DNA from 2 places in the Mesorhizobium sp. M0771 genome. Region 1 is predicted to be linked to the other one. Evidence: predicted binding sites of a transcription regulator. Region 1 holds the regulator's gene; the other holds the start of a gene.
What was found. The regulator LexA, encoded in region 1, represses DNA repair genes until DNA is damaged. The targets are predictions, from matches to a motif close to TGTTCNNNNTGTGTTCNG.

Region 1 (10,819 bases):
CGCCGCTGTTCGATGGCGCCGAGATCGCGCTGATGGGGCTCAGCGCCATCCTGCGTGACTTGCCGCGCCTGATGCGGCGGATCAGCCAGACGGCAAGTGCTGTCGCCGCCGAAAAACCCGACTGTCTGATCACCATCGACAGCCCTGATTTCTCGCTGCGCGTCGCCAAAAAGGTCCGCGCCGCCGATCCGTCAATCCCGACCGTCCATTATGTCTGCCCGAGCGTCTGGGCGTGGCGGCCGGGTAGGGCGGCCGCGATGAAGCCCTATGTCGACCACATACTGTGCATCCTGCCTTTCGAGGTAAAGGAGCTCAGCCGTCTCGGCGGCCCGCCCGGCACTTACGTCGGACATCGCCTCACGCATGATCCAGGCGTGCTGGGCGCGGCCAGGGCGCAAGCCCAGCCACGCGATCTCTCGGCCGATCACGTCAAGACGCTGCTCGTCCTGCCAGGGTCGCGGCGCGGCGAGGTCAGCCGGCTTATCGGTCCGTTCGGCGAGACGGTGTCGGCGCTGCGCGCGCGTGGCCACCGGCTGCGGCTGTTGCTGCCGACGGTGCCGCATGTCGCCGAACCGGTCAAAACGTCGGTGGCGCGCTGGGATCAGGAGCCGGAGGTCATCCTTGATCCCGAGCGCAAATGGCAGGCCTTCGGCAAGGCCGATGCGGCGCTGATCGCGTCTGGAACGGTTTCGCTGGAACTGGCGTTGTCGGGTGTACCGATGATCTCTTGCTACAAGTTCGATCCGATCATGCTGATGGCGCAGAGCCTGATCACGGTGTGGAGCGCCGCTTTGCCCAACCTTATCGCCGACCGGACGGTCGTGCCGGAAAGCTACAACCAGTATGTGCGGCCGCACTATCTGGCGCGGCAGCTCGAGGCACTGTTTTCAGACACCGCCTACCGCGCCTGGCAAAAGGACGGCTTTGCCGAAGTTGCCAGGCGTATGGCAACCGACAAGCCGTCCGGCGATATCGCCGCGGATGTCGTTCTTCGCCACATCGGGAGAGCGAATAAGGCTTAGTAAGGAGTGAACGATGAATAGTGAATAGCGAATAGTGAATAGTGAATAGTGATTAACGCGCTCTCGCTATAATCAAGCTGCTACTTACTACCTGCTACTTACTACCTGCTATTCACTACTTACCATTCACCATTCACTCTCTTTCACCTTTTCGCAATCGGCACGTAGTCGCGTTCCGGGGCACCGGTATAGAGCTGGCGCGGACGGCCGATCTTCTGGTGGGGATCCTCGATCATTTCCTTCCACTGCGCGATCCAGCCGACGGTGCGCGCGACCGCGAACAGTACGGTGAACATGGTGGTGGGGAAGCCCAGCGCCTTCAGCGTGATGCCGGAATAGAAATCGACGTTCGGATAGAGCTTCTTCTCGATGAAGTAGGAATCGGTCAGCGCGATCTTTTCCAGCTCCATGGCGATATCGAGCAGCGGATCGTCCTTGATGCCGAGTTCGCCCAGCACCTCATGCGCCGTCTTCTGCATGATTTTCGCGCGAGGATCGTAGTTCTTGTAGACGCGATGGCCGAAGCCCATCAGCCGGAACGGATCGTTCTTGTCCTTGGCGCGGGCGATGAATTCCGGGATGTGGTCGACATGGCCGATCTCGCCCAGCATGTTGAGCGCCGCTTCGTTGGCGCCGCCATGCGCCGGGCCCCACAGGCAGGCGATGCCGGCGGCGATACAGGCGAACGGATTGGCGCCCGACGAGCCGGCAAGCCGCACGGTCGAGGTCGAGGCGTTCTGTTCGTGGTCGGCGTGCAGGATGAAGATGCGCTCCATGGCGCGCGCCAGCACCGGATTGATCTTGTATTCCTCGCACGGCACCGCAAAGCACATGTGCAGGAAGTTGGCGGCGAAGTTCAGCTCGTTCTTCGGGTAAATGAAGGGCTGGCCGATATGGTATTTGTAGGCCATGGCCGCAATCGTCGGCATCTTGGCGATCAGCCGCATCGAGGCGACCATGCGCTGGTATGGGTCCGAAATGTCGGTGGAGTCGTGATAGAAGGCCGACAGCGCGCCGACCACACCGCACATCACAGCCATCGGATGCGCGTCGCGGCGAAAGCCGGTGAAGAAGCGCGACATCTGCTCGTGCACCATGGTGTGGCGCGTTACCCGGTAGTCGAAATCGTCCTTCTGCGCCTTGGTCGGCAGTTCGCCGTAGAGCAGGAGGTAGCAGACTTCGAGGAAGTCGCCATGCTCGGCCAGCTGGTCGATGGGGTAGCCGCGGTGAAGCAGGATGCCGGCATCCCCGTCGATGAAGGTTATCGCCGACTCGCAGCTCGCCGTCGAGGTGAAGCCGGGATCGTAGGTGAAGGCGCCGGTGGTGTTGTAGAGCGCACCGATGTCGATGACGTCGGGCCCGACCGAGCCGCTTCGCACCTTGAATTCATGCGTCTTGCCGGCCAGTTCGAGCGTGGCAGTCGACGGGTGCGTCGTCTTGCTGCCGGTTTCCAGTCTTGTCGCAGCTTCGCTCATTCTCAAACTCCTTCATGTTCCTCATGCCGGCAAGGCAATTCCTGCAAACGACACGTCGAAATCACCGGAATGCGCGAACTCGCCACCGCATTTTGGGAGGTGCGTGCCAGATTGGGCCAAGGCCTAATGTTGCACTGCGAAACCCGCCTTTCAATGCCAATCTTCTTGGGCCAGTTCGCTCCTAATCGATTTGATCCGCAATCCGCGCCAGGCTTTCCTCGCGGCCAAGCACGGCGAGCACGTCGAACACGCCGGGCGAGGTGCTGCGGCCGGTAAGGGCCGCCCGGAGCGGTTGGGCCACGGCGCCGAGCTTGTGGCCGCCTGCCGTCGCGAACTCGCGCACCGCGGCTTCAGCCGCGGCAGCCGACCAATCGCCCGAAACAGTCTGCAAAGCGGCATGTGCGCCGCGCAGGATCGCGCGCGCGTCGGCATTGAGCAGTGCTGCCGCCTTCTCGTCGATCGGCAGCGGCCGCTCGACGAACAGGAAGGCCGCGCCATCGGCCAGTTCCACCAGCGTCTTGGCGCGCTCTTTCAGGCCCGGCAAGGCGGCCAGCAGCTGCGCCTTCCTGGCATCGTCGAGACGGGCGGCGATAGCCGGTCCGCCTTCGAGGTATGGCAGAGTGGCGACGAAAATGTCGAACAGCTCGGTATCGGCCATCTTGCGCATATGCGCGCCGTTGATTGACTCGAGCTTGGCGAAGTCGAAGCGCGCCGCACCCTTGTTGACATCGCCGATGTCGAACCACGAAATCATGTCCTTGATCGACATGATCTCGTCGTCGCCATGGCTCCAGCCGAGCCGTGCCAGATAATTGAGCAGCGCCTCGGGCAGATAGCCCATGGCGCGATAAGCCTCGACGCCGAGTGCGCCGTGCCGCTTCGACAGCTTGGCGCCGTCGGCGCCGTGGATCAGCGGGATATGCGACATCGACGGGACGTCCCAGCCCATCGCGTTGTAGATCACCGTCTGGCGCGCGGCGTTGGTCAGATGGTCGTCGCCACGGATGATGTGGGTGACGCCCATGTCATGGTCGTCGACGACGACGGCATGCATGTAGGTCGGATTGCCGTCCGAGCGCAGTATGATGAAATCGTCGAGGTCCTTGTTGGGGAAGCGCACCTCGCCCTGCACACGGTCGTGCACCACGGTTTCGCCCTCGGTCGGCGCCTTGATGCGGATGGCGCCCTTGACGCCGGGAGGCGCCTCCGAGGGGGCACGATCGCGCCACTGGCCGTTGTAGCGAGGCGGCAGGCCCTTGGCGCGTGCGGCCTCGCGCATCGCCTCGAGCTCGGCAGGCGTCTCGTAGCTGTAATAGGCCTTGCCCAGGCGCACCAGCTCCTCGGCCACCTCACGGTGGCGCGGCGCGCGCTCGAACTGCGATATGGCCTCACCGTCCCAGGAAAGGCCGAGCCAGGTCAGCCCATCCAGAATGGCCTGTGTCGCCGCCTCGTTGAAGCGTTCGCGGTCGGTGTCCTCGATGCGCAGCACCATCGTGCCGCCGGTGTGCTTGGCGTACAGCCAGTTGAACAGCGCCGTGCGCGCGCCGCCGATATGCAGATAGCCGGTGGGCGAGGGGGCAAAACGGGTGACGACCGTGTCGGACATGGAACTCTCGGGAAGTTTGGAAAGCGGGGCGTGATCGCGCGGACTTTCGCGCTTTGCGCGTTCATGTAGCATAGGAGGTCTGGGGCGCAAGGGGCAGACCCGATGGCTGGACGAGGCCGGGGCACGTCGGTAATTATCGGTTGCGTCAACGGGCGCCGGAGCCTTGTAGCACAAAATCTGTTCGCACCTCCGCGCAACCTCATTTGGCAGCAGCGTCAATGTCTGGGTTTCATTCGGCTGCAGCGTCCGTCACAGTGCCTGGAACATCGCTGCGACGGTGGTAGCCCCCTCTGACGAGCGGACATTTCTTCACGAATGCGGCACTACCCGACTACAACGCCGCCGTGACAGCGTTGGCTTGGTCACGCATATTGACCTTCTGCAATCATTATCGTGAACACAGCAACTGTGTGCGGTCCGGTCTCGCCACGAAGGAGGAATGATTGAAAGAAGGGCTCCCGATGACCAGCAACGCCGACCATACGGAGGGTGATCCGTTCTACCATGGTACCCGGGCGGATTTGAAACCCGGGGATCTGCTGAGCGTCGGCCACCCTTCCAATTTCAGAGGTAAACCACTGTCATGGATCTATTTCACCCAGACACTGGAAGCCGCCATCTGGGGAGCAGAGCTTGCAACGGGTGACGGTCGTCAAAGGATTTACATCGTAAAGCCGACAGGGTTTTTTATGGATGACCCTAACCTGACCGATAAAAAATTTCCCGGCAATCCGACGAAATCCTACCGCTCCCGTGATCCGTTGCTCATCCTGGGGGAGCTCGCTGAATGGCAGGGTCATACACCGGAACAATTGAAGGCAATGCACGATGGGCTTGCTCGCCTGAGGGCGGAGGGCCGGGATATGATTGAGGATTGAGCGTCCTTGGCGGGTCAATTCCGGCGCGGTGGATGCGACCGCACGGACTTTCGCGCTTTGCGCGTTCATGTAGCATAGGAGGTCTGGGGCGCAAGGGGCAGACCCGATGGCTGGACGTGGCCGGGGCACGAAGGAAGGCGAAGGCGGCGAGGCAAGCGTCAGCGAACGCTCGCTGTTTGCCGATAGTCCCTATGCCGAGCCGCTGCCCCTCGCGCTGCCTGAGCCGCATCCCGGCATAGCGCCCGCGCTGCCCGGTGACGCGTTGCCGGCGCAAGTCACAGCGCCCGGATCTATCGCCCGACTGCGCAGACGGCTTCGCCGCCCGTCATGGCCCGCGCTCCGCCGCAGCCTTGCCGTGGCTGCCGACACGGAGCTCGACCGGGGCGTCGCCTTCCTGCTGGTCCCGGTTTTCCTGGCAGCCGGCGTCATCGTCTACTTCTCGCTGGCCGGCGAGCCGGGCTTTGCGCAGCCAATCGCCATTGTGGTGCTGGCGACATGTTGCGCTGTCGCCACGCGATCGCGGCCGAGGACGCATCTGTTCTGCATGGCCGCGATGCTGTGCGCGCTCGGCGTCGTCGCCGCCAAGGTCGAGACCTGGCGCGCCGGAACGCAGATGCTCGGCTCCGAGATTCAGACACGGCTGACCGGCCGCGTCGTCAGTCTCGAACAGATGGAAAGCGGCCGCATCAGGCTGACGCTCGACGTGGTTTCGACCGCTTACCCCGAGCTGCGCTACGCCCCGGAGCGGGTCAGGCTCTCGGCGCGGACCGTTCCCGCCGATATGACCGCCGGCTCCCTGATCACCGGCTATGCCAGGCTGTTGCCGCCGACCGGTCCGGTGCGGCCGGAGAGCTACGATTTCTCCTTCGACAGCTATTTCACCGGTATCGGCGGCAGCGGCTTCTTTCTCGGCAATCCGAAAACCATTGCTACGCAGGGACCGCCGCCGCTGACCGCACGGCTCTCCTCGGCAATCGAGAACGCGCGCGAAAACATTGCCGACCATATCAGGGGCAAGATCGGCGGCGCCGAAGGCGAGATTGCCGCGGCGCTGATTGTCGGCGTGCGCGCCGGCATCCCGGACGAGGTCAACGACGAGGTCAACGAAGCGATGCGGCGCACCGGCATCTACCACATCATCTCCATCTCCGGCCTGCACATGGCGCTGGTTGCCGGCACCATCATGGCGTTGCTGCGTGGCGCCTTTGCGCTGTTTCCCGTTTTCTCTTCGCGCCGGCCGGTGAAGAAATATGCGGCCGCGGCAGCGCTTGTCTCGATCGCCGCCTATCTCGTTATTTCAGGCGTCGTGGTTGCCGCCGAGCGCAGCTTCATCATGCTGGCGGTCATGCTTGTCGCCGTGCTGTTTGATCGCGCCGCACTCACCATGCGCAATCTGGCGATCTCCGCCATTGCCGTCATCCTGGTGTCGCCGCACGAGGTGGTCGGTCCCAGCTTCCAGATGTCGTTTGCCGCCACCGCCGCCCTTGTCGGCGCCTATGCCGGCTGGGCCGATTACCGCGCCGACAAGGTGAGAACGCCGCCGGCAAAGCGCTCCTTCGTCGGCTTCCTGTCGCGAAAATTCGCGCTGGCCATGGGCGGCCTCGCAATGACCTCGATCATCGCCGGCAGTGCAACCTTGCTGTTCGCCATCTGGCATTTTCAGCGTGTGTCGCCGCTCAGCCTGATCGCCAATCTGGCCGTGATGCCGATTGTTTCGTTGATCGTCATGCCCTTTGCCGTGCTCAGCGCACTGGCGATGCCGTTCGGCGCCGACGGGCCGTTCCTCTATGTGATGGGCAAAGGTCTGATGGCGATGATCGCTATATCGGCCTGGATTTCCGAGCGCTCGCCGGTCGACGCCGTCGGGCTGATCTCCATCCGCTCGGTGCTGTTGGTGGCGGTCGCCCTCGTCATCGCCACCATGGCCACCACCTGGCTCAGGTTGGCGGCCGTGCCTTTCGCGCTGGCCGGCCTGTTGACGGTGCCGCAGGTGCTTACGCCAGACGTGCTCATATCCGAGGATGCGCATCTGGTGGCCATGCCGATCGGTGGCGGCGAACTCGCCCTCAACCGCGAACGCTCCAACGAATTCACCACGGACAATTGGAAACGGGCGCTGCGGGCCGAAACCATTATCCCACCTGAGATTTTCGAGGCAACAGATACGCGGTTCGATCTCGATCCGCTCGATCTGCCGCCCGGCTCGCCCTTCTATTGCACCGGCGATCTCTGTATCGCCCGGCACCCTTCCGGAGCCATTGTAGCGCTTGCGAAAGACCGCAAGACGGCGCGGCCGGCCTGTGCCTTCGCGAGCCTGATCGTCATCGATGACGCCACCGCCTACAATCCGTGCCGCGACCCGCTGGTGCTGGTCGTGACGAAGAAACAGCTGGCCCGCGACGGCAGCGCCGCCGTCTTCTTCGATCCGCAATCGGCAGCTGCAGCGCCAACCATCCGCTTCGCCGTCGACAAGCCGTATCGCCCCTGGCACGAGCAACGCCGCTTCTCCCGCGAAGCGCGCGGCCTGCCGCCTTACAACCAGCGTGAAAAGTACAAACCCAAGCCGGCTCAGTAGCGCCGGATCAATCCGACAAGCTTGCCCTGCACCTTCACCCTGTCCGGTCCAAAAATGCGGGTCTCGTAGGCCGGGTTGGCGGCTTCCAGGGCGATCGAGGCGCCCTTGCGGCGGAAGCGTTTCAGGGTCGCTTCCTCATCGTCGACCAACGCCACCACGATCTCGCCGGGGCTGGCTGTGTCGGCATTGCGGATGATGACCGTGTCGCCATCGAAAATGCCGGCCTCGATCATCGAATCGCCCTTGACCTCGAGCGCGTAGTGTTCGCCGCCCATGATCATATCGGGCGGCACCGAGATCGAATGGGTCTGATGCTGGATGGCGTCGATCGGCACGCCGGCGGCGATGCGTCCCATAACCGGGATTGAAATCGCGGAAACGGCATCGTCATTGCCGGCCGACATCGAACGCGACGGCGAGCCCGGCTTGATCTGGCGGCCGAGACCGCCTTGGCCCAACGCGCCTTGTCCTTGGCCGCCTTGCCCTTGGCCGGTTTGACCAAGACTGCCCTGAATGATGCTCGGCGAAAACTTCCTCGCCGCATTGAGGCCTGGTGCGATCGAGTCGGGCAGCCGCAGCACTTCCAGCGCGCGCGCCCGGTTCGGCAGCCGGCGAATGAAACCGCGCTCCTCAAGCGCCGTGATCAGGCGGTGGATGCCGGACTTGGAGGCGAGGTCGAGCGCTTCCTTCATCTCGTCGAAGGACGGCGGGATTCCGCTCTCCTTCAGGCGTTCATGGATGAACATCAGAAGCTCATGTTGTTTGCGCGTCAGCATCGCGGCCCCCAAGGGTTCTGAAACCAGAATCAGAAAAAACAAACCCAGAACAAACACTATCTGTTCCAGTTGTGTTCCGCAACCTTTTAAAGTTTAATGAATGTGTTGACGTTTTGTTCAGCGTAACGTTCGGCGCTGCGAGCGCCGCCTGCGCCCAGTTGCCAGCAACGGGGTGAAACGAAGACAAAGTGCCCTGCGTCGTCGGCTACGATCGCCGCTTCCTTTTCGGACGGGGCTGCGCAGCATCCGCGCGGGGTTCTCTCTGGGCATAGACCCGCAGCGTGTAGCCGATGTGAGCGGTCATCAGAGTTTTCGCACGTTCGACGTCGCGATCGAGGGCCGCTTCCATCAGGGCGGTATGGTGTTCGATCGCCACGGCGTCGCGCAGGGCCGCCACGGCCTTCCGGTGTCCGTCCGTGCGGCCGGCGGCGGCGCGCAGCGTCGGGGCCAGACCCAGAAAGCGGTGATGGCGATGCAATTGGTCGGAAATCGTTGCATTGAAGCGCAGCAGCCAGCTGGATGTCGCGGCACTGAGCAGCGCCGCATGGAAGGCATCGTGTTTTTCGTACCACGCGTCGACCGCATCATCCGATGGATCGTCGAGAACAGACCCGCACCGTGAGAGACGATAGTGGGCGGCAACGACCGCGTCTTCCCACTCACGGTCGCCCTTCTCGATCGATTCCACCAGCAGGGGCAGTTCGACCACCAGCCGCGCACGCGCCAAATCCTCGAGCTCCGCCCGAGAGACGGGAGCGACCGCAAACCCGCGGTTGCTGATGGCGGTCACAAGCCGTTCCGCCTCCAGCCGCGACAGCGCCTCGCGCAACGGCGTCCAGCCGATGCCGTAGGTGTTGCGCAGCGTGCTCAGCTTCAACGGCGCGGCAGGCGCCAGCCGGGTCGCAAGAATATCGCGCCTGAGCAGGCGATAGGCCACTTCCGTCTTCGAGGTCTGCTCGTCATCCAGCATCGTGATCCATCAGACATAAACGCTCGGGCGGATCATTATATATCAAAGCCTTTCAGTGGGTGAATTATATATAATGTTTGACAGTTCAAGGGCGACCACTCAAGATCGCCGGCATGTTTGGGCGGCAGGCTCCGCCGCGCGCGTTTGTCCATGGAGGGGCGCCGGATCATGAGCACGACACCCGATCTCGCTACAATCGAAGCAATGGATGCCGCCGATCCGCTGCGCTCCATGCGTGAACGCTTTGTCTTGCCGCAAGGCGTGATTTATCTCGACGGCAATTCCCTGGGCGCCGCGTCAGCGGTCGTCTTCAGCGAACTGCAGCAGGCCGCCACGCAGGAATGGGCGCACGACCTCATTCGCGCCTGGAACACCGCCGGCTGGTTCAACATGCCGGTGGAACTCGGAGATCAGCTCGGGCGACTGATCGGCGCGGCTGATGGGCAGACGGTGGTCTGCGACACAACCTCGATCAACATCTACAAGCTGCTGCACGCAGCGCTCGGCATGCGGCCGGATCGGTCGGTCATCGTTGCCGAGGGCGACAGTTTCCCGACCGACCTCTACATGGCCGAAGGCGTCGCCTCGACCCGGCCGGGAACGCGGCTGCGGCTGGAGGGCGTCGACGCGGCCGCAATCGAGGAGCTGATCGACGACAGCGTTGCCGTCATCCTGGTCAACCACGTCAACTACAAATCCGGCCAGTTGCGCGACATGGCGGCGCTGACGCGCAAGGCACATGACGCCGGCGCGCTGATCATCTGGGATCTCTGCCACACGGCCGGCGCCTTGCCGGTCGAACTTGACCGTGCCAATGCCGATTTCGCCGTCGGCTGCACCTACAAATACCTCAATGGCGGCCCGGGCTCGCCGGCCTTCATCTACGCGGCCGAGCGCCACCATGGTGATATCAGCCAGCCGCTCAGCGGCTGGTGGGGCCATGCGCGGCCCTTTGCCTTCGAGCAGGGCTTTGCCGTCGGCAGCGGCATCCGCCGCTTCCTGTGCGGAACGCAGCCGGTGCTGTCGATGCGGGCGCTCAAGGGCGCGCTCGATATCTGGAACGACGTCGACATGGCGGCGGTGCGCAGAAAAAGCATCGCGCTGACCAACCTGTTTATCCAGCTCGTCGAAGCCAGATGCGGCGCCTACCGGCTTGAACTGGAAAGTCCTCGCGACGGCAGCCAGCGCGGCAGCCAGGTGTCGTTCCTCCACCCGCATGGCTATCAGGTGATGCGGGCGCTGATCGAGCGCGGCGTGATCGGCGATTTCCGGGCGCCGTCGACCATCCGTTTCGGCTTCACGCCGCTCTATGTCGGATATGGCGATGTCTGGCAGGCGGTCGAAGTCCTGGAGGATATTCTGCGCACCGGCGCCTGGCAGGACGCCCGCTTCGCGGTGAAGACCGCGGTTACGTGAGAAACCAGAGCAATTTCAGGAAAAGTGTGAAGCGGTTTTCCGTCCGAAATTGCGTCAATCAAAGAGCTAGAGCATTTCGCCGTTTCCGTTAAACGGTGAAA
Region 2 (10,819 bases), 96 kb from region 1:
CATGACGCGCCGGAAACGGCGGTTGAACGTCGACAAATCGTTGAAACCGGCCTCGAAGGCGATTGCCGAGATGGCATCGCCTGACATGCGCAGCCGCACCGCCGCGCGGTGCAGCCGGGTTCTCAGCAGAAACTGATAGGGCGTCATGCCTGCGACCTGCCGGAAGGTGCGCAGGAAATGATACGGGCTGGTCGCCGTCGCGCAGGCAAGCTCGGAAAGCGAGACCGGCCTGTCGGCATTGAGCTCGATCTGCCGCACCGCCTCGGCAACCCGTTTCTGGTCGCGGCGGCTCGGCGGTCGAACGCCAGGCACCGCATCGCTGGCGACGGGCAGTGCTGCGCCGGCAACTGCCAGTGCTGCGCCGGCAATTCGCAGGCCAAGCTCCTCAAAGGCGTCGATGTCGACCATCTCGCGCGCCGCTTCCGCCTCGGCCAGCAGCGATGCGAGCGCCGGCAAAGGCGGCATATGCGGCACGCCGAAGGCGAGCTTGCTCGCGCCGGGCACGTCGCTGGCGATGCGGTCGAGATAGGCCGGAGCGAAGTGGAAGGACAGGCAACGGTCGCCGGCGCCATGCTCATGCCCGCATTCATAGCAGGCGCCGACATTGCCGAGCAGGATCGCGCCCGGCGCCAGCATGGCGGCGCCTTGCCTGGTGCGGTAGCGGAAGGTGCCGCTGGTGACAGCGGCAACGCAGAAGGTGTCGTGCGCCTCCTCGAACGGGCGGTCGCCGGCGCCGGCCGTGCACAGCACGTCACAGACATACCAACCCTGCCCCGATGCCAGGTTTTGTTCGCTCGTCGTCATGGCTTGAAAGATAGCAATTTTTCCCAAGCGCGACAGCCGGTCGGGCCTATCGCTTGCAGCCTCCTGACATAACGAAGGCAGCAAGTATGAGCGGTACATCCTCCTTTGCCGAAGCGCTCCACAGCGACGGCCCCAATCCCGGCCTGGCTGAAAAGCTGGATCTCTACGGCCGCTTCGTCGGCGCCTGGACATTCGATGCCACGCGCCATCTCGAGGACGGCACGGTTCTCACCGGACGCGGCGAGGTGCATTTCGGCTGGGTCCTGGAAGGCAGGGCGATCCAGGACGTATGGATCCTGCCCGCGCGGGATGCCGGCCCCTCGCCCTCGCTCGGCAAATGGACTTTCAATGGCACAACGCTGCGGGCCTATGATCCCGGCTCGGATGCCTGGCACATCTTCTGGAGCGACCCGCGAAACCAATACTACAGCCGCCAGCTTGGTCGCGCCGAAGGCGACACAATTGTGCAGGTCGGCGCCGACGGCACTGGTTCCTCGGTCCGCTGGAGCTTTTCGCGCATCACCAAAGACAGCTTCCGCTGGCTCGGCGAGCGTTCGCACGACGATGGCAAGACATGGCGTCTCGAAGTCGAGTTCCTGGCGCGCCGCGTCGCCCAGGAACTGATGACGCAACATATTGCAAAAAAGGTGAAAAAACATGCTTGACCATGTCTCGATCGGCGTCCGCGACACCAATTTTTCGAAGCCCTTCTACGATGCCGCGCTAAAGCCGCTCGGTTATTCCTGCCTCAGCCAGTCGCCAGGCTCACTGGGTTATGGTGCGCAAACCGTGGCGCTGTGGGTGAACGACGCGGAGCGGCCAGTGTCATCGGACGAGAAGTCCGGTCTGCATTTCTGCTTTACCGCGCCGACGAGGCAGAGTGTCGTTGCCTTCCATGCCGCCGCCTTGCGTGCAGGCGGCAGCGACAATGGCGCGCCGGGCCTGCGCGCCGAATATGGCGAGAACTATTACGCTGCCTTCGTCGTCGATCCCGACGGCTATCGCCGGGAGGCCTATTGCAACGCTGCCGCCTAACACTGACGCCGTCTCCGGTATCGCCATGTCAGACGGTTCCCACCGGTCGGGCTTTGCTCTACCACTATGGTGGCGCAGGGGTCCGGCCCGGCGGGAGGGGTCAGCGATGCCGAGTTTCGACAGCCTGTTCAACGCCTTCGTCACCATTCTGGTGACCATCGACCCGCCAGGTCTCGCGCCGCTCTTCCTCGCGGTGACACGCGGCATGAACCGCGAGGAACGTCAGCAGGTTTCGGTGCGCGCCTCGATCATCGGCTTCCTCGTGATGGCGCTGTTTGCGGTGGCCGGGGCGTCCATCCTGTCGGTGTTCGGCATCACGCTGCCGGCTTTCCGTGTCGCCGGCGGGTTTTTGCTGTTCTTCATCGCTTTCGAAATGGTGTTCGAGCGCCGCCAAGATCGCAAGGAGAAGATCGGCGACGTCGCCATCACCAAGGACATGATCCACAACATCGCGGCCTTCCCGCTGGCGATCCCGCTGATCGCCGGCCCCGGTGCGATTTCGGCGACTGTGCTACTGTCGGGCTCGTTTCAGGGTTTTGCAGCACAAGCGGCGCTGGTCGGCATCATCTTCGTCTGCCTTGCCATCACCTATCTGGTGTTCGTGCTGTCGGAGCGCATCGACCGCATCCTCGGCCAGACCGGCCGCTCGATCCTAACCCGCCTGCTCGGCGTCATCCTGGCCGCGCTTGCGGTTCAGTTCGTCGCGGATGGCATCAAGGCGCTGATGGCGGGGTAAGCGGCAGCCCCTACTCCACCGCCGTATCGACGACCTCGAAATCGTGAGTGATGACAGCCGTCTTGGCCAGCATGGCCGAGGCCGAGCAGTATTTCTCGATCGACAGGTTGATGGCGCGCTGGACCTTGTCGCGCGACAGCGCCTGGCCCGTGACGATGAAATGCATATGGATGCGGGTGAAGACTTTGGGGTCGGTTTCGGCCCGGTCGGCGTCGAGTTCTACAACACAGTCCTCGATCGCCTCGCGGCCTTTTTCGAGGATGTGGACGACATCATAGGCCGAGCAGCCGCCGGTGCCGATCAGCACCAGCTCCATCGGGCTCGGACCTGGCGTCTTGCCTTCCGGCCCGGGGGCGGTCCCCAGCACCAGTTTGTGGCCGCTGCCGGACTCGCCGACGAAGGTGCGCTCCTCGACCCATTTAATCCGTGCTTTCACGGCAATCTTCCTTTCAGAAAGCGTCACTGGCCGAAGACGACCGTGTGCATGATCCGCCCCGGCAGCAGCGTGAACACGCCGGCGCCGATCAGGGCGAAAACATACAGCGATATCATCACCCTGCGATGTTTGGCGACCCGATGCATATGCGCGTGCCAGACCGCAAGCGGCACGGCGATCAACACTAAAATCGACAAGAGATGGATCGGGCTGAACGGACCGACGAGGCGTATCTGCTGGATCCAGAAACTGGAGATGGCGACGACCATCATCAGCGCCGCCCAGGCATAGCCGACGACACGATGACGCGTCGTGCCTTTCGGCAGCGCCAGTTGCGTAGCGCCAACGGCCAGCGCGGCAAGGGCCGCGAAGGCGTGCCATGGAATGGGAGGGCGCGCCGATAGAAGCGGTCCGAGCGACATCGCACCCTCTCCTCAGATATCGCTGACTATCGTCAGCTCAGAACGGGATTTCGTCGTCCAGTTCGCGCGACGAGCCGCCGCCACCGCCGCCCTTGGAACCGCCGCCACCGCTATTGCCGCCGCGGTTGAAGCTCTCATTGGGGCCAGACTGGCCGAAATCCGAGCCACGGCTCGCGCCGCCGCCGGCATAGTTGCCGACCTGACCGCCGCCCTCGCCGCGAGAATCGAGCATCTGCAGCTCGCCGCGGAATTTCTGCAGCACGACTTCGGTCGTGTACTTGTCGGCGCCGGTCTGGTCTTGCCATTTGCGTGTCTGCAGCTGGCCTTCGACGTAAACCTTCATGCCCTTCTTCAGGTACTGCTCGGCGACCTTGGCGATCTGGTCATTGAAAATGACCACGTTGTGCCATTCGGTCTTTTCCTTGCGCTCGCCGGAGTTCTTGTCGCGCCAGCTTTCCGACGTGGCGATGCGGATGTTGACGACCGGATCACCGGAATTCAGGCGGCGGATTTCAGGGTCCGCGCCGAGGTTACCGACCAGAATGACCTTGTTGACGCTACCCGCCATGACACTTCTCCGTGCTCATCCGAAACAAATTTCAAGTCGTTCACCTTACAGGCCGCGCACAATCCTGGCTTGCCGCGGCTGGCTTTTCCCACAAGGTTTTTGTTCCCTTTTCGTTCCTATACTGTTAACCACGGATTGTCAAGGAATGGCAGCAATCGCCGACGCGGGCGCGTGGATTTAGCTGACACGCAGGGGCGAGAAGCGGTGTCGTCAGCGCCGTTTTTTAGCTGGTGGCAACGGACCGAAAAAGCCGCTCCACTCCATGCCCATGCCATGGGCGCGCTGTGCGATCACGGTTGGCGCCGACATCAGCCCGACTGCAGGTTCAGATTTCAGAGCCGGGTCATTCAGCAATTTCCCGATCGCGCGCCCGTGCCACCACACCTGAGCGACGAGCGCCGCTACCACCGCGATCAGGCCCCAGGTCCCCAATCCTTCGCCGAAGATGTAAATCCCGTATGGCGGGGATAGCGCCGTACCCAGCTTGGCCAACAAGATCACGGCCACGAAACCGATGACGGCGATCGCTCCTATACCGAGTACGAGGCGGCGATAGAGCCTCAGAGCCTCGTTGAGGTTCTCGGCGGACGAAAGATCGACGTTGGAATTCATAAATACTACTCCTGCCTCGCGATGATCGGCCCATCTTGTTCCCCACGGCTTAGAGGCCCGGCAGGATCCAATCAATACGCGGCATTCAAAACACCCCTTGCCAAATCGATAAGTATCGACTTATGCTTTTGCCATGATCGAAGCAGAGATTTTTCGCGCCCTGGCCGACCCGACGCGACGCGCCGTCTACGAGCGGCTGACTTCCGGCGAGATGAGCGTGTCGGAGTTGCGCACCGGCATGAGCGTGTCGCAGCCGGCGGTGTCGCAGCACCTTGCCGTGCTGCGCGGCGCAGGCCTGGTCAGCGAAAGACGCGCCGGCCGCAACGCCTACTATCGCGCCGATCCGCAAGGGCTCGAGCCGCTGCTCGGCTGGATCGAACGCTACCGCGCATTCTGGCCGGAGCGCATCGAAAGACTGAAGGCCGTTTTGAAGGACATGGACCAATGACCGACGAAAAGCAGACGCAGACCGCCAAGGATGCCCTCGCCTTCGAATGCGATCTGCCGGACGCACCGGAAAAAGTGTGGCGGGCACTGACCGTGCCGGACCTCTTGGCGGAATGGATGATGCCGAACGACATCAATCCGGAAACCGGCAGCCGCTTTGCCTTTGCCGGGCCTGAGAAGCCGATCGAGTGCGAAGTGCTCGATGCCGAACCGGGGCGCCTGCTGCGCTATTCCTGGCGCGAGCGTTCCGGCGACGCCAACCGCGAGGAGCTGGAGAGCATCGTCACCTTCACACTCGCCCGCACCGTTTCCGGCGGCACGCATCTGCGCATCGTCCATGACGGGTTTGTCCTGACGCCTGCGGTCGCGATGGCCGGCGCCGGCTGCCGGCTCTGGCTGCGCGCATACAAGCCCAAACCGCCTGTCGCCGCCAACGCGCCACGCCTGTTGCTGCGCGCTGCCTGACCCGGAAAAATCAAAACGGAGACAATGAGATGAGCGGCTTTGCCAATCTGGTGCCGATGGTGATCGAGCAATCGAGCCGCGGCGAACGTGCCTTTCGACATTTTCTCGCGGCTGCTGCGCGAGCGCATCATCTTCGTCAATGGCGAGATCAATGACGGCATGTCGGCGCTGGTCTGCGCCCAGCTCCTGTCGCTGGAATCGGACAATCCCGACAAGGAGATCTCGCTCTACATCAACTCGCCGGGCGGCGTGGTGACCAGCGGCTTCGCCATCTACGACACGATGCAATATGTCAGCTGCCCGGTGTCGACCGTGTGCATGGGCTTTGCCGCGTCGATGGCCTCCTTCCTGCTGATGGCGGGAACGCCGGGGCGGCGCATCGCGCTGCCCAATGCCAGCATCGTGCTGCACCAGCCTCTGGGCGGCTTCCAGGGCCAGGCCTCCGACATCCAGCGCCATGCCGAAGGCATTTTGCGCACCAAGCGGCACATGGCCGACCTCTACGCTCACCATTGCGGCCGCACCCACGAAGAGGTCGAACGCACACTCGACCGCGATTTCTTCATGACCGCGAAGGAGGCCAAGGACTGGGGCCTCGTCGACCACGTCTTCGACACCCGCAAGCAGGCAGCGGCCTGATCGGCGGATTGAATGCAGGCCGGTGTTCCCTCAATTTCAACGCCGCTGGTCTGGCCTCGCCTTGAGCGCGGCACTATAGTCTTGCCATGCGCTACCACCTGAACAGACTGACCATAGCCATTGCCATCACGGCGGCGACATCGAGCATGGCCTTTGCCGGGGGCAGCACCAGCACGTCGCGGAAAGGCGCCCTGCCCGGCGTGGCCGGCGACTACCGCATCGCCAAGCCCGCGCCGCAGCCGGAGCCGGACGACGCGCTGCCTGCCGTCGAGAACGGCACGTTCAAGATCGGCGACACCGATGTCAGGATTTCCGGCAGCATCACTGTCGATGTCGGCACGGGTGGGATCAAGCCGCCGCGCCGGTAGCCCCTTCTCCCAGCTACTATACGGGAGAGAAAGCCTGCGCCGACGACTTCCTCGCAAAAGAACAGCCCCGCCGTTGCTTCCGCTAACGGTCGGGGCTTTTTTTGGATTCCAAATCCAAACTGCCGGTAGTGTTATACCGACTTTGATTTCGGATGCTTCGCGGCATTCAGCCGACGATCCGACTAGCCGTCTCTGATTTTTGTGGGATTCGGCAGGTCACGGTTTGTCTGGTGGTTTGTTGGACTGACGCGATGCGTTCGTTTGGACGCATACACTCCAATGCCTTGAAACTACCTGGCACTTATGCCCGCCGCGGCTCCACTAGCAGGTGGAGCCTCAAGGGACTATCCGGTGGCGTCATGCTCCGCTCCTATGTCCGTTGCGACTGGTGTCAATCCGAAGCACAAATCGCAAAAACCTGCGGCGTCTCGCAGGCCGCTATGGGCGGCGAGGCCATCAAAGACGGCCGGCTCCGTTGACTCCGGCAGAGTGCGCCCCTGATTCGACGGCGTCAACCTTGAATAGCCGGTTACGGAAAATGTGATCGTCGGGAGCTTACGTCAGGGTCAGTTTCTGAAACACCCTTGTCAGTTTCTGCACAGCGTTGTCAGGAGCGTGTTCGGTCTTTGTTCTTTCCGCTTGCCCGTTCGCGCGAAAGACGGTTAAACGGCTTTGGTCGAGAAGTGTGGCGTCTCTCGACGTGGCGGCAAAAATACCTACATAGGGAATGGCCGGGAAAACCCGCCGATCCCACTGACACCAGACCTGAGGCGGCGACCGGCGATGGCCGACCATAAATACCTTTCCATTCGCGGGGCACGCGAACACAACCTAAAGAATGTCGATCTCGACCTGCCGCGTGACAGCCTGATCGTCATGACCGGCCTGTCGGGCTCCGGCAAATCGTCGCTTGCTTTCGACACCATCTATGCCGAGGGCCAGCGCCGTTACGTCGAGAGCCTGTCGGCTTATGCGCGCCAGTTCCTCGAAATGATGCAGAAGCCGGATGTCGACCAGATCGACGGCCTGTCGCCGGCCATCTCGATCGAGCAGAAGACCACGTCGAAGAACCCGCGTTCGACGGTCGGCACCGTCACCGAGATCTACGACTACATGCGCTTGCTGTTCGCGCGCGTCGGCATCCCCTATTCGCCGGCGACCGGCCTGCCGATCGAGAGCCAGACGGTTTCACAGATGGTCGACCGGGTGCTGGCGGTCGAGGAAGGCACGCGCCTTTTCCTGCTGGCGCCGATCGTGCGCGGCCGTAAGGGTGAGTATCGCAAGGAACTGCTGGAGCTGCAGAAGAAGGGCTTTCAGCGCGTCAAGGTCGACGGCGTCTTCTACGAGATCGCCGATGTGCCGGCGTTGGACAAGAAGTACAAGCACGACATCGATGTCGTCGTCGACCGCATCGTCGTGCGCGGCGACCTGGCGACACGGCTTGCCGATTCCATCGAAACGGCGCTCAAGCTGGCGGAAGGGCTGGCGGTGGCCGAGTTCGCCGACCGGCCGCTCGACGCCAGCCAGACCGGCGAGGACTCGGTCAACAAATCGAAGAACGAGACGCATGAGCGCATCCTGTTCTCGGAAAAATTCGCCTGCCCGGTTTCCGGCTTCACCATTCCGGAGATCGAGCCCAGGCTGTTCTCGTTCAACAACCCGTTCGGCGCCTGCCCGACCTGCGACGGCCTCGGCAACCAGCGCGCCATCGACGCCAGCCTGATCGTGCCGGACGAAAACGTCTCGCTGCGCGACGGCGCCGTCAGCCCGTGGGCGAAGTCGACCTCACCCTATTACGCCCAGACGCTGGAAGCGCTGGGCAAAGCCTATGGCTTCAAGCTCGGCGACAAGTTCAAAGACCTGACCGAAGAGGCCAAGGAAGCCGTCCTGCGCGGCACCGGCGAGCGCGAGGTCACCTTCCAATATGATGACGGCCTGCGCTCCTACAAGACGACCAAGACGTTCGAGGGCGTCATTCCCAATCTCGAACGGCGCTGGAAGGAAACCGAATCCGCCTGGATGCGCGAGGAGATCGAGCGCTTCATGTCGGCGACGCCCTGCCCGGTCTGCAAGGGTTACCGGCTGAAGCCGGAAGCGCTGGCGGTCAAAATCGCCGGAAAACACATTGGCGAGGTCACCGAGCAGTCGATCCGCAACGCCGACAAATGGTTCACCGAACTGCCGCCACATCTCAACGACCAGCAGAACGAGATCGCGGTGCGCGTTCTCAAGGAAATCCGTGACCGCCTGCGCTTCCTCAACGATGTCGGCCTCGACTATCTGACGCTGTCGCGCAATTCCGGCACGCTGTCGGGCGGCGAGAGCCAGCGCATAAGGCTGGCGTCGCAGATCGGCTCCGGCCTCACCGGCGTGCTCTATGTGCTGGACGAGCCGTCGATCGGCCTGCACCAGCGCGACAATGCCCGCCTGCTCGACACGCTCAAGCATCTGCGCGACATCGGCAACACGGTGATCGTCGTCGAGCATGACGAGGACGCCATGCTGCATGCCGATTATGTCGTAGACATGGGTCCGGCCGCCGGCATTCATGGCGGCGAGATCATCGCCCAGGGCACGCCGCAGCAGGTGATGGCCAATCCCAACTCGATCACCGGTAAATATCTGTCGGGCGCGCTCGAAGTCGCCACGCCCGGTGTCAGGCGCGAGGCCAAGAAAAACCGCCGGCTGAAGATCGTCGGCGCGCGCGGCAACAATCTCAAGAACGTCACTGCCGAAATCCCGCTCGGCACTTTTACCGCCGTCACCGGCGTGTCTGGCGGCGGCAAATCGACCTTCCTGATCGAGACGCTGTTCAAGGCGGCGTCGCGCCGCATCATGGGCTCGCGCGAGCATCCGGCCGATCACGACCGCATCGAGGGCCTCGAATTCCTCGACAAGGTCATCGACATCGACCAGTCGCCGATCGGCCGCACACCGCGTTCGAACCCGGCCACCTACACCGGCGCCTTCACACCGATCCGCGACTGGTTTGCCGGGTTGCCCGAGGCCAAGGCCCGCGGCTATCAGCCGGGCCGCTTCTCCTTCAACGTGAAGGGCGGCCGCTGCGAGGCCTGCCAGGGCGACGGGGTCATCAAGATCGAGATGCACTTCCTGCCCGACGTCTACGTCACGTGCGACGTCTGCCACGGCAAGCGCTACAACCGCGAGACGCTGGATGTCGTGTTCAAGGGCAAGTCGATCGCGGACGTCCTGGACATGACGGTCGAGGAAGGCGTCGATTTCTTTGCCGCCGTGCCCGGGGTGCGCGACAAGCTGGAGACGCTGAAGCAGGTCGGCCTCGGCTACATCCATATCGGCCAGCAGGCGACGACGCTGTCGGGCGGCGAGGCGCAGCGCATCAAGCTCGCCAAGGAATTGTCGCGCAAGGCGACCGGCAAGACGCTCTACATCCTCGACGAGCCGACCACCGGCCTGCACTTCCACGACGTCGCCAAGTTGCTGGAAGTGCTTCACGAACTGGTCGACCAGGGCAACACGGTGGTGGTCATCGAGCACAATCTCGAAGTCATCAAGACCGCCGACTGGGTGCTCGACCTCGGCCCCGAAGGCGGCGATGGCGGTGGCGAACTGGTGGCACAGGGCACACCGGAAGCCATCGTGCGCGAAAAGCGCAGCTACACCGGCCAGTTCCTGAAGGAGCTTTTGGAGCGGCGGCCCGGAGGCAAGCGCGAAGCGGCGGAGTAACTGACAGACCGGTCGGGCGCCTGGAGAGCTTTGAATGACAGTCCGACAGGCGCTTGCCGGTGATCTCGACGCAGTCGTCTCGCTGACGCAGACCGCCTATGAGCACTACACGCCCCTGTTAGGCGCGCCGCCGCTCCCAGTCACCGAGGACTATGCGCCACGCATCGAGCGTGGCGAGGTCTGGCTCTTGGAGAGCGGCGCGGAACTCGCCGGGCTGATCGTTATTGAGCGCCATCCCGATCATGCGATGATCTTCAGCGTCGCGGTCTCCCCCGCTTTCCAGGGCAGGAAACTCGGCACCGCGCTGCTCGACTTCGCCCAGGAACAGGCGCGGCTATGGGGTGTGCCGGAGGTGCGGCTCTACACCAATTCGCGCATGGAGCGGAACATCGAGATCTATACGGCCTATGGCTTCCACGAAACGGGCCGCCGAGCCAATCCCCACCGTCCCGGATGGACCGTGGTCGACATGATCAAACCGATTGGAAAAATAGCCTGACCGCATTTTTAGAACTGGGAGGAAGACGATGATCAGCCAAGGAACAATCCGCGCCGGGATGGGCGGCTGGACTTTCGAACCCT

Region 2: a site for LexA is predicted at 7,149-7,166, ahead of uvrA (excinuclease ABC subunit UvrA). Genes of this name have one in related genera too.

The regions. Positions count from the first base shown of each region.
Region 1 covers NZ_JAMYPC010000006.1:265,838-276,656, forward strand. Annotated here, with positions in the region: gene lpxB (lipid-A-disaccharide synthase) at 1-1,022, shown strand, start outside; gene gltA (citrate synthase) at 1,166-2,497, opposite strand; gene gltX (glutamate--tRNA ligase) at 2,679-4,103, opposite strand; gene arr (NAD(+)--rifampin ADP-ribosyltransferase) at 4,565-4,981, shown strand; gene NKI05_RS12465 (ComEC/Rec2 family competence protein) at 5,088-7,556, shown strand; gene lexA (transcriptional repressor LexA) at 7,550-8,332, opposite strand; gene NKI05_RS12475 (GntR family transcriptional regulator) at 8,538-9,302, opposite strand; gene kynU (kynureninase) at 9,471-10,718, shown strand.
Region 2 covers NZ_JAMYPC010000006.1:170,025-180,843, reverse strand. Annotated here, with positions in the region: gene NKI05_RS11985 (helix-turn-helix transcriptional regulator) at 1-804, opposite strand, end outside; gene NKI05_RS11980 (hypothetical protein) at 891-1,469, shown strand; gene NKI05_RS11975 (VOC family protein) at 1,462-1,839, shown strand; gene NKI05_RS11970 (MarC family protein) at 1,946-2,575, shown strand; gene NKI05_RS11965 (OsmC family protein) at 2,586-3,011, opposite strand; gene NKI05_RS11960 (DUF2306 domain-containing protein) at 3,035-3,433, opposite strand; gene ssb (single-stranded DNA-binding protein) at 3,471-4,001, opposite strand; gene NKI05_RS11950 (hypothetical protein) at 4,212-4,613, opposite strand; gene NKI05_RS11945 (ArsR/SmtB family transcription factor) at 4,747-5,061, shown strand; gene NKI05_RS11940 (SRPBCC family protein) at 5,058-5,525, shown strand; partial or broken gene NKI05_RS11935 (ATP-dependent Clp protease proteolytic subunit) at 5,555-6,164, shown strand; gene NKI05_RS11930 (hypothetical protein) at 6,311-6,532, shown strand; gene uvrA (excinuclease ABC subunit UvrA) at 7,316-10,237, shown strand; gene NKI05_RS11920 (GNAT family N-acetyltransferase) at 10,272-10,736, shown strand; gene NKI05_RS11915 (DUF72 domain-containing protein) at 10,765-10,819, shown strand, end outside.